2 regions of the Streptomyces sp. NPDC029296 genome follow, and region 1 is predicted to be linked to the other one. Evidence: riboswitches for the same ligand, from Rfam matches in the RefSeq annotation. Region 1 holds a riboswitch; the other holds the start of a gene.
What was found. Region 1 has a riboswitch for cyclic di-AMP ahead of ACZ4W9_RS09030 (transglycosylase family protein). Riboswitches for the same ligand answer to the same signal wherever they lie in the genome.
Positions count from the first base shown of each region.

Region 2: linked by a shared signal. The riboswitch ahead of ACZ4W9_RS11260 (C40 family peptidase) and the one ahead of ACZ4W9_RS09030 (transglycosylase family protein) in region 1 are both predicted to bind cyclic di-AMP.

Region 1 is NZ_JBVHXT010000008.1:36,312-40,977, reverse strand. It holds gene ACZ4W9_RS09040 (cytochrome P450 family protein) at 1-1,022, shown strand, start outside; gene ACZ4W9_RS09035 (transglycosylase family protein) at 1,191-2,342, shown strand; cyclic di-AMP (ydaO/yuaA leader) riboswitch at 2,525-2,706, shown strand; gene ACZ4W9_RS09030 (transglycosylase family protein) at 2,712-3,452, shown strand; gene eno (phosphopyruvate hydratase) at 3,854-4,666, shown strand, end outside.
Region 2 is NZ_JBVHXT010000010.1:83,348-88,013, reverse strand. It holds gene ACZ4W9_RS11280 (8-amino-7-oxononanoate synthase) at 1-175, shown strand, start outside; gene ACZ4W9_RS11275 (DUF397 domain-containing protein) at 260-481, opposite strand; gene ACZ4W9_RS11270 (helix-turn-helix domain-containing protein) at 491-1,351, opposite strand; gene ACZ4W9_RS11265 (ATP-binding protein) at 1,565-2,032, shown strand; gene ACZ4W9_RS11260 (C40 family peptidase) at 3,013-3,486, opposite strand; cyclic di-AMP (ydaO/yuaA leader) riboswitch at 3,490-3,632, opposite strand; gene ACZ4W9_RS11255 (hypothetical protein) at 4,071-4,376, opposite strand; gene ACZ4W9_RS11250 (ATP-dependent Clp protease proteolytic subunit) at 4,384-4,666, opposite strand, start outside.

The DNA.
Region 1 (4,666 bases):
TCCCCGGCGAGCGCAAGGCCGAGCTGATGACGCACCTGCTGAACATCGACCCCCCGGACCACACCCGGCTGCGGCGGCTGGTCAGCAAGGCGTTCACCCCGCGCCGGGTCGCCGAGTTCGCGCCCCGGGTGCAGGAGCTGACCGACCGGCTCATCGACCGGTTCGCCGAGACCGGCTCCGCCGACCTCATCCACGACTTCGCCTTCCCGCTGCCCATCTACGCCATCTGCGACCTGCTCGGCGTCCCGCGCGAGGACCAGGACGACTTCCGGGACTGGGCGGGCATGATGATCCGGCACGGGGGCGGACCGAGGGGCGGGGTCGCGCGGTCGGTGAAGAAGATGCGCGGCTACCTCGCCGAGCTGATCCACCGCAAGCGCGAGGCGCTGTCCGCCACGCCCGCGCCCGGCGAGGACCTGATCTCCGGCCTCATCCGCGCCTCCGACCACGGCGAGCACCTCACCGAGAACGAGGCCGCCGCCATGGCCTTCATCCTGCTGTTCGCCGGCTTCGAGACCACCGTCAACCTCATCGGCAACGGCACCTACGCCCTGCTCACCCACCCCGGGCAGCGCACCCGGCTCCAGGGCTCCCTGGCCCGCGGCGAACGGGACCTGCTGGAGACCGGCGTCGAGGAACTGCTGCGCTACGACGGCCCGGTGGAGCTGGCCACCTGGCGGTTCGCCACCGAGCCGCTGACCATCGGCGGAAAGCGGATCGCGCAAGGCGACCCGGTGCTCGTCGTGCTCGCCGCCGCGGACCGGGACCCCGAGCGGTTCGCCGACCCGGACGTGCTGGACCTCGGCCGCCGCGACAACCAGCACCTCGGCTACGGCCACGGCATCCACTACTGCCTGGGCGCGCCGCTCGCCCGGCTGGAGGGCCAGACCGCGCTGGCCACCCTGTTCACCCGCCTGCCCGACCTGCGGCTGGCCGCCGATCCGGCCGAGCTGCGCTGGCGCGGCGGGCTCATCATGCGCGGCCTGCGCACCCTGCCGGTGGAGTTCACGCCGACCGCCTGAACACAGTCTCTCCCCGGCGAGATGACACTTTCTCAACTCTGTGATCTTCACGTGATCTGTGCGGCATGAACTTGTGACAAGTGATCGTCTGCCGATACGTTCACCCATCAGCGCGGCGAGCGGCTCCAACCGCCGCGCCGGCCCTGCTGTCGCTCGAAAGGCTTCTGCATGCTCACCGGGAACGGCCGACACCGTCGCCCCCGCCAGGCTCCGGCCCTCCTCGTCGCGGCCGGCGTGACCGGCTCCGCCATCGCCATCCCGCTGCTCGGCGCCGCGAGCGCCAACGCGGCCGACGGCACCACGTGGGACAAGGTGGCCGAGTGCGAGAGCGGCGGCTCCTGGAGCGCGGACACCGGGAACGGGTACCACGGCGGCCTGCAGATCTCGCAGGACGACTGGGACAAGTACGGCGGCGGCCAGTACGCGGCCAGCGCCGACCAGGCCAGCCGCCAGCAGCAGATCGCCGTCGCCGAGAAGATCCTGGCCGACCGGGGCACCACTCCCTGGGCCACCTGTGCCCTGCTGTCCGGCCTGACGCGCAACTCGGGCTCCATGGACGTCGACACGGGCGTCGGCGACTCCGGCGGGGCCGGCGGTTCCGGTGACTCGTCCGGATCGGCCGACGGCTCCGGTACCTCCGCGACCCCCGACGCCTCCGGCTCGTCCGGGCTGCCGGACGCGTCACCCTCCACCGGCACCGGCCCCGCCGACGGCTCCTCCTCGGACCCGACCGGCACGCCCACCGCCGAGCCGGGCAAGGGCAAGGGCAACGACAAGGGCAAGGACGCGGACACCGGCACCGGCACCGGCGAGGACGCCGGTACGGGCGCGGACAACGGGACCGGCGACGACGCGGGCCGGGCGGCGGACGAGGACACGGGCAAGGGCACCGGTTCCACCGGGACCGATACCCCCAAGTCCGACAAGTCCGCCACGCCGGACACCGGAAGCACCCAGGGCGCCGGCGGCTCCCCGGCGGCCACCCCGGACCCCGGGGCCGTGAACAACCCGCAGCGCGCGGCCGGTTCCTGGAGCCTGGTCGACACCGGCGCCGTCGGCACCGGCGGACGCCACCGGGGCGGGAGCGCCGACGAAAGCGTGACAAACGGTCATAATGCCGCCCCGTCCGGCCGGCACGCCTCCCGCGAACCGGACACCTACACGGTCCGCGAGGGCGACTCGCTGTCCTCCATCGCCGACTCCCTTGACGTCGACGGCGGGTGGCACGCGCTGTACGCCGGCAACAAGAAGGCCATCGGTGCCGACCCCGACCGCATCACCGCCGGTCAGACCCTGGATGTCCAGGGCGAAACGGGCTGAAAACGCCGGGACTTGACGCCCCGCTTAACGCCTTGATGTCCGGTTTGGCGAAAGTGTGGGATGAGTCTCAGAAGCCCTGATCGTCTTTGAAATTCCGGCGATCACCTGTCTACGGTCGAAGCCGCTCGTCACCACGAGCCCCGGCAGCCGCCACGCCGAATCCTGCCAGCGGCCGCCCGGGAACAGTCGTCGCGCCAAGCGCCGTAGGCAGGAGCGGGGGACCCAAGGTAAGTGCCGGGCCCGGCAGTTGAAGCTGGGACCGGCTGGGGGTGAAGCCGCGTCACGCGCAAGCGGACGACGCGGCCGGGCAACTCAACCGGCCCGAACCCGACAGCTCACCTCGTAGGCGTCGGTGAGGGGAATCGATCCATGCTGTTTACCGGCAAGGGCAAGCACCGTCGTCCGTCCAAGGCCGTCCGCGCCGTCACGCTCGCCGGTGTCACCGGCGCCGCCGTCGCCGCCCCGCTGATGGCGGCCGGCAACGCCTCCGCCGCCACCGCCTCCCAGTGGGACACGGTCGCCCAGTGCGAGTCCGGCGGCAACTGGTCCATCAACACCGGCAACGGCTACTACGGCGGTCTGCAGTTCTCCGCCTCCACCTGGGCCGCGTACGGCGGCACGCAGTACGCCTCCACCGCCGACAAGGCCTCCAAGGCGCAGCAGATCTCCGTCGCCGAGAAGGTCCTCGCCTCCCAGGGCAAGGGCGCCTGGCCGGTCTGCGGCACGGGCCTGTCGAGCTCCCCCTACAACGGCTCCGCCCCGAGCACCCCGGCGCCGTCCGCCCCGTCCACGCCGTCCACCCAGGACTCGGGCACCTCCACCCGCTCCGCCGACCAGCAGGCCGCCTCCCGCTCCGCCGAGCGCCCGGCCGCCTCCACCGGCACGAGCAAGAGCACCGGCGGCAGCACGGGCAAGACCGTCACCACCCCGACCGGCAAGAAGGTCGAGAAGGGCGACGGCGAGTACAAGGTCGTCCAGGGCGACACGCTCGGCACCATCGCCGCGCGGCACCAGGTCGCGGGCGGCTGGGAGAAGCTGTTCGAGCTGAACAAGGACATCGTCCAGGACGCCGACCTCATCTACCCGGGTCAGCAGCTCCACCTGAAGTGATCCCCGGCCCCCCGGCCGGACCCCAGGGCCCGTACTTCCCGGCGGGCCCCCCGAGAGCCACGGACCCGCACGGGCGGGCGGACCCCTGAAGTCCCCGGGGTCCGCGCGTCCCGGCGGATCCCCCCGCAAGACCCCGTGCGGGTCACCCCCGTCCCCACGGGCTCCCCGCCCCGGCGCGTTCTCCCCCGTACGCGCCGGGGCGGGGCTTTTTTCGCGCCCGCCCCGGCACCCGGCGCCCCCCGGCCGCCCCGGACCCCTTTGTTTCGATTGAAAACAAAAGGTACCGTCGGTCTGTCCACGGGACGGTCGGTCGGTGGCCAAGGCGCCCGGGACGGTTAGGCTCTAGTCGCAAGGCACACCAGCCCCGCACTTCCAGCGTCACATCCAAGAAGGAGATGCTCGTGCCGTCCATCGACGTCGTCGTAGCCCGGGAAATCCTGGACTCCCGAGGCAACCCCACGGTCGAGGTCGAGGTCGGCCTCGACGACGGCAGCACGGGTCGTGCCGCCGTCCCGTCCGGCGCCTCGACCGGCGCCTTCGAGGCCATCGAGCTGCGCGACGGTGACCCGAACCGCTACCAGGGCAAGGGCGTCGAGAAGGCCGTCCTGGCCGTCATCGAGCAGATCGGCCCCGAGCTGGTCGGCTACGACGCCACCGAGCAGCGCCTGATCGACCAGGCCATGTTCGACCTGGACGCCACCGACAACAAGGGCTCCCTCGGCGCCAACGCCATCCTCGGCGTCTCGCTCGCCGTCGCCCACGCCGCCTCCGAGGCCAGCGACCTGCCGCTCTTCCGCTACCTGGGCGGCCCGAACGCGCACCTGCTGCCGGTGCCGATGATGAACATCCTGAACGGCGGCTCGCACGCCGACTCCAACGTGGACATCCAGGAGTTCATGATCGCCCCGATCGGCGCGGAGTCCTTCTCCGAGGCGCTGCGCTGGGGCACCGAGGTCTACCACACCCTGAAGAAGGTCCTGAAGAACAAGGGCCTGTCCACCGGCCTCGGCGACGAGGGCGGCTTCGCCCCCAACCTCGGCTCCAACCGCGAGGCCCTCGACCTCATCCTCGAGGCGATCAAGGAGGCCGGCTACACCCCCGGCGAGCAGATCGCCCTGGCGCTCGACGTCGCCGCGTCCGAGTTCTACAAGGACGGCTCGTACGTCTTCGAGGGCAAGAACCGCACCGCCGCCGAGATGACCGAGTACTACGCC
Region 2 (4,666 bases), on a different contig from region 1:
GGAGCGGGCGGTGCGCTGGGCGGCCGACTGCCGCTCGGCGGGTCTGGCCGTGGGCTGTTTCCGTCCTCCCTCCGTGCCCGACGGCATCTCACGGCTGAGGCTGACCGCCCGCGCGGACCTCTCCGGGGCCGAGATCGAACGTGCTGTACGCGTCATCGGCGAAACGCGGCCATGAGTCGGCGTGACACGGCCGTGTACCGCCCGAAGACGATGGAATATTGAACAAATTCAAGCAGGGTGGTCGGAGTGGCCGGGATGGTCAGAGCCCGGTGACGAATCCCGTCCAGCTCTCGGGGGAGAAGAGCAGGGCGGGTCCGGCCGGGTTCTTCGAGTCGCGCACGGCGAGCAGTCCGGCCGCGGGGCCGGAGCGCGGCCGTGCCGTCTCCACGCAGTTGTTCGCGCCCGTGCTGCGGCTGCTGCGCACCCAGCGCACGTCGTGCAGGTCGGTACTGGCAGGGACGTTCCGAGGCAGAGCTGACATGGTGCCTCCTTACACGCCGTCACCTATCCCGGCGATGTAGTCCAACGAGTCCTCGGGGGAAAGGGCGTGGAACTGAAGGGTGCTGAAGGCCTCGGAGTAGGCCATGAGGTCTTCTTTCCGTTCCAGGTAGAGGCTACTCGTCAACTGGTCGAGAACAACCACGTCCAGATCAGAAGTGCTCGGAAATGAGAAGATAACGAAAGGCCCGGTGAGGCCGATATGCGCCCCCGCCGTGAAGGGCAGCACCTGGAGCCGTACCTGCGGCAGCCGGGCGGCCTCCATCAGCCGCCGGCGCTGGCGGGCCATCACCCCCGGACCGCCCACCTCGCGGCGCAGCACCGCCTCGTCCAGTACGGCGCTCAGCGCCAGCGGCGGGTCCGACCGCAGTACGTCCTGCCGGGCCAGACGCACCTCCACCAGCGTGTCCAGGCGGTCCTCGTCCAGGTCCTTCACGGCGGCCCGGGTCACCGCGCGGGCGTACTCGGCGGTCTGCAGCAGACCGGGCACCACCGTGGTCTCCAGGGTGCGCATCGCGCTGGCCTGTGACTCCAGGCTGATGAAGTCCCGGTACGTCGGCGGCAGCACACCCCGGTAGGCGTGCCACCAGCGGTGCCGGCCGCTCGTCTCCTCCGACCCCGCCAGTATCAGCAGCAACTCCCGCAGATGCCGGTCCCGCACTTCGTAGGCGTCCAGCAGCAACCGCAGATCGGCCGGTTTCACGCCGCTGGCGCCCGTCTCGATACGGCTCACCTTCGACTGGTGCCAGCCGACCAGCCGGGCCGCCTCACCACTGGTGAGCCCGGCGCCGGTGCGCAGCGTGCGCAGTTCGGCGCCCAGCTTGCGACGGCGTACCGCGGGACCGTTCTGCATGGCTCCTCCTTACTCCGTCCGGACCGCCCCGATACGGTCTCGCGTCGCGGAGTTCACCGCTTCGAGCGACAGATATATGCATATCTTGGTGGATCGCCCCCCGTGACCGTTCCGGTGATGGCAGTCTGACGGACAAGCACCAGTCCGGGACCGTACTCGAACCCACCGCTGTATGGAGGACCACGGTCCCGTTGGGAAAGGGACGACCTCGCCATGGCAGACCATCTGGAAGCCTCCGTCACTCTGCCGAGCGATCCCGCCTCGGTGTCGGCCGCCCGCTCCTATGTCGTGGGCACCCTCGCGGAGTGGGGCCTGCCGTCGGACACCGAGACGGCCGACACCGTGCGGCTGATCGTCTCCGAACTCGCCACCAACGCCGTTCAGCACACCTTCGGCCAGTCACCCACCTTCACGGTCGACATCGCGCTGCACCAGGACGAACAGCTGCGCATCGGGGTCACGGACAGCCATCCCCGGTTCCCGAAGAGACTGCCCGCCTCCGTCCAGCAGGACAATGGGCGCGGCATGGTGATCATCCGCTGGCTGACCGCGGAGTGCGGCGGCCGGCTCCGTGTCCGCCCGACCCGCGAGGGCGGCAAGACGGTCTCCATCGAACTGCCCTGGACCCTCCCGACGGCACCGGTCCCGGCGGGCCGGCCACCGGAAACCCCGGCACGCTGACACACCCGGCGCGGCGGCGGCACGGAGGGTCTTCGCGGGCGGATACGTTTCCTCGGCTCCTCGGCTCCTCGGCTCCTCGGCTCCTCTGCGCGGAACGAGGCCGGGGCCGGCGGACGTGTGCGGCGGTGCGCCCCGGGCACCGGTGCGGTCGATGTGCCGGAGCGCGTGCGGGCACCCTGGTGCGGGGGCAGGCGTGCGGGGCCGGGGGTGCGCCCCGGTGGCGCCCTGGCAGTAACGGACGCGCCCGGGCGGTGTGCGGAGGCCGAGGATCGCCGGTGGGCAAGGTGCCCCGACGGCGCCTTGGTGCCGACGGGCAGCGGACGCACCCGGGCGGCGCTCGGCGACGGCGGTAGTGACGTGCTCGGTGTCCCGGGGGCGGGCGGCAACCGCCGGGTACCGGCCGCGTCCACGTCCACGCACCCACGTGCCGGCGGGCAGCGGACGTACCCGGGCGTGCTGTGACGCGTCGAGGTCGTCGCCGGTGGGGAAGCTCGCCCCGTCGGCGCCCCGGTGCCGGCCGCCCGGAACGCGGCGAGCGGCGGTGCGGCCCCGGCCGGGCGGACGGGCCGCTCGGCCGGTGTGACGCTCCCGTCGGTCCGCCGGGACGCCTACCCGGGACCGAGCCGTCCCGACCGCCGTACGTGCCCGGGAGGCGGTTCCGCGGGTCCTTGCCCCGGCCCGGGTCTCGCCGCCCGCCTGTGCGCGCGGGAAGCGCTCGCGTCGGCGCCTCGGGTCCGTGTCCGGGACCGGGCCCCCCGCGCTCGCTTCCGGTTCGGGCCGTCGCGTGCGTGCCCGCTCGCGCCGCGTGAGATGGCGGGCCTACCCGGACGCACCGGCTGTCCCGGAGTCGGTCCGGGGCCGCCCGCACGCTCGCGAGGCGGCCGGGCCGCCCCGGGCCCGGCCCGCCCACGGGGCCGGGCGGGCGTCGGGGGTTGCCGGAGCGGCCCCGCTGCCGGAGCCGCTCCCGGGGCGGGGGCGGGTCAGCTGACCCGGCCGTACCAGACGCTCCTGGTCCAGATCTTCTGCAGCTTCACCACGTCCCCGGTCTTGGGGGCGTGCCAGATCTTGTTGTGGCCGGCGTAGATGCCGACGTGGTAGACGCTGGAACCCGAGTGGAAGAAGACCAGGTCGCCGACCTTGCGGTGGCGGGCGGAGACATGGTGCGACTTGTTGTACTGCTGGGCGGCGGTGCGCGGCAGCTTCTTGCCGGCCTTCTTGAACGAGTAGAGCGTCAGCCCCGAGCAGTCGAATCTGTGCGGCCCGGTGGCGCCCCACCGGTACGGGGAACCCTTCTTCGAGGCCGCGACCTTGAGTGCTTTCGTCGCGATGGTCGCGGCGGAGGCGTCGGTGGCGAGACCGGGCACCGCGATCGAGCCGCCCACGGCGGCGAGAGTGAGTGCCGAGGCCGTGCCGGCCCGGGCCATCAGCGACGGGACTCGATTGAGCGCAGTCATGCGCAACCCTTCGTCAGCCGCCTGTGAAGGATGACCTGTCGGATTCGGGCTGGCGAAGTAGCCCGGCCGCGTTGCCACGGCTTCACCCCAAGGGCTGCTCGGAACCTCCGCCCCGTGCCCGACTCTGTGTCGGACGACTGGACATCCGTTCCGGCGACCCGCCTTGCTTGGGTCCTCCACTCCTGCCGATCCACTCCGTCGACCGGTCATCCGGGCGGCGGCAGGACTCGGCGTCCGCCCGGATCGCCCCGCCGCGGTGGCGGGGGCTTGTCGTCAGACAGGGATCTTGACGCAGATCTGTCTGAAAATCCCAACGGAATCGGGGATTTGTGGCGTTACTCACCACTCACCCGTTCGGGTGGACAGTGCACCGTTCGAGGCCCCGTCAGGTCATCGTCGCAGCCCCGGACCTGGGGCGATGTGTCTGCGCGGCGACCCCTGGATCCCGCGTCGCGCAAGTCGGGAGACCCGGAAAGCGATCGGGATGTACACCGGTCGGCGGTACGCCGTTCGGGCCGTTTCAACTCCGGTCCGAACGACGCGTGTCGACGCGTCGGCGCCGCCGGGCCGGACGGGTGTCCGCCTCAGCCGGCACCATCCGGCGGGAGCGCGACGCGAGCGGCCCGGCGCTCGCCGTCCAGCACCCGCAGCGCCCGTGCCAGCGTGTCCCCGTGCAGCTCCGTCTCGCCCCGCTGGTGCATCAGCGCGAGCGCGTCCCGCAGCTCTGCCGCCTTGCGCACCAGGCCCTGAGCGGCGCGCAGAGCACCGTAGGTCTGCCCGTACCGGGCCGGATTGACGCGGCCGAGCAGGTCGGCGGCCTCCAGATAACGATCGATCAACTCGCCCTCGGCGCGGGTCAGGGCCGGTAGCGGCGGCAGGTCCGGCAGCACGGGCGGCTCACCTCGCGTCCGGTGCGCCGGGCGTGTCCCGGCGGGCGGGCACGACGGCGTCGACCAGGCCGTACGCCAGCGCCCCGGAGGCGTCCAGGATCAGGTCACGTTCCAGGTCCTCGTGGACCCGCGCGGCCGCGCGCCCCGTGTGCCGGACGAGCATCTCCTCGACGGTGGCGCGCACGCGCGCCAGTTCCCCGGCCCGGAGGATCAGGTCACCGGGCCGGCCGCGCACCGGCTCGGCCAGTGCCACCTGTTCGAGCACGACCCGGGCGCCGGGCAGCATGAAC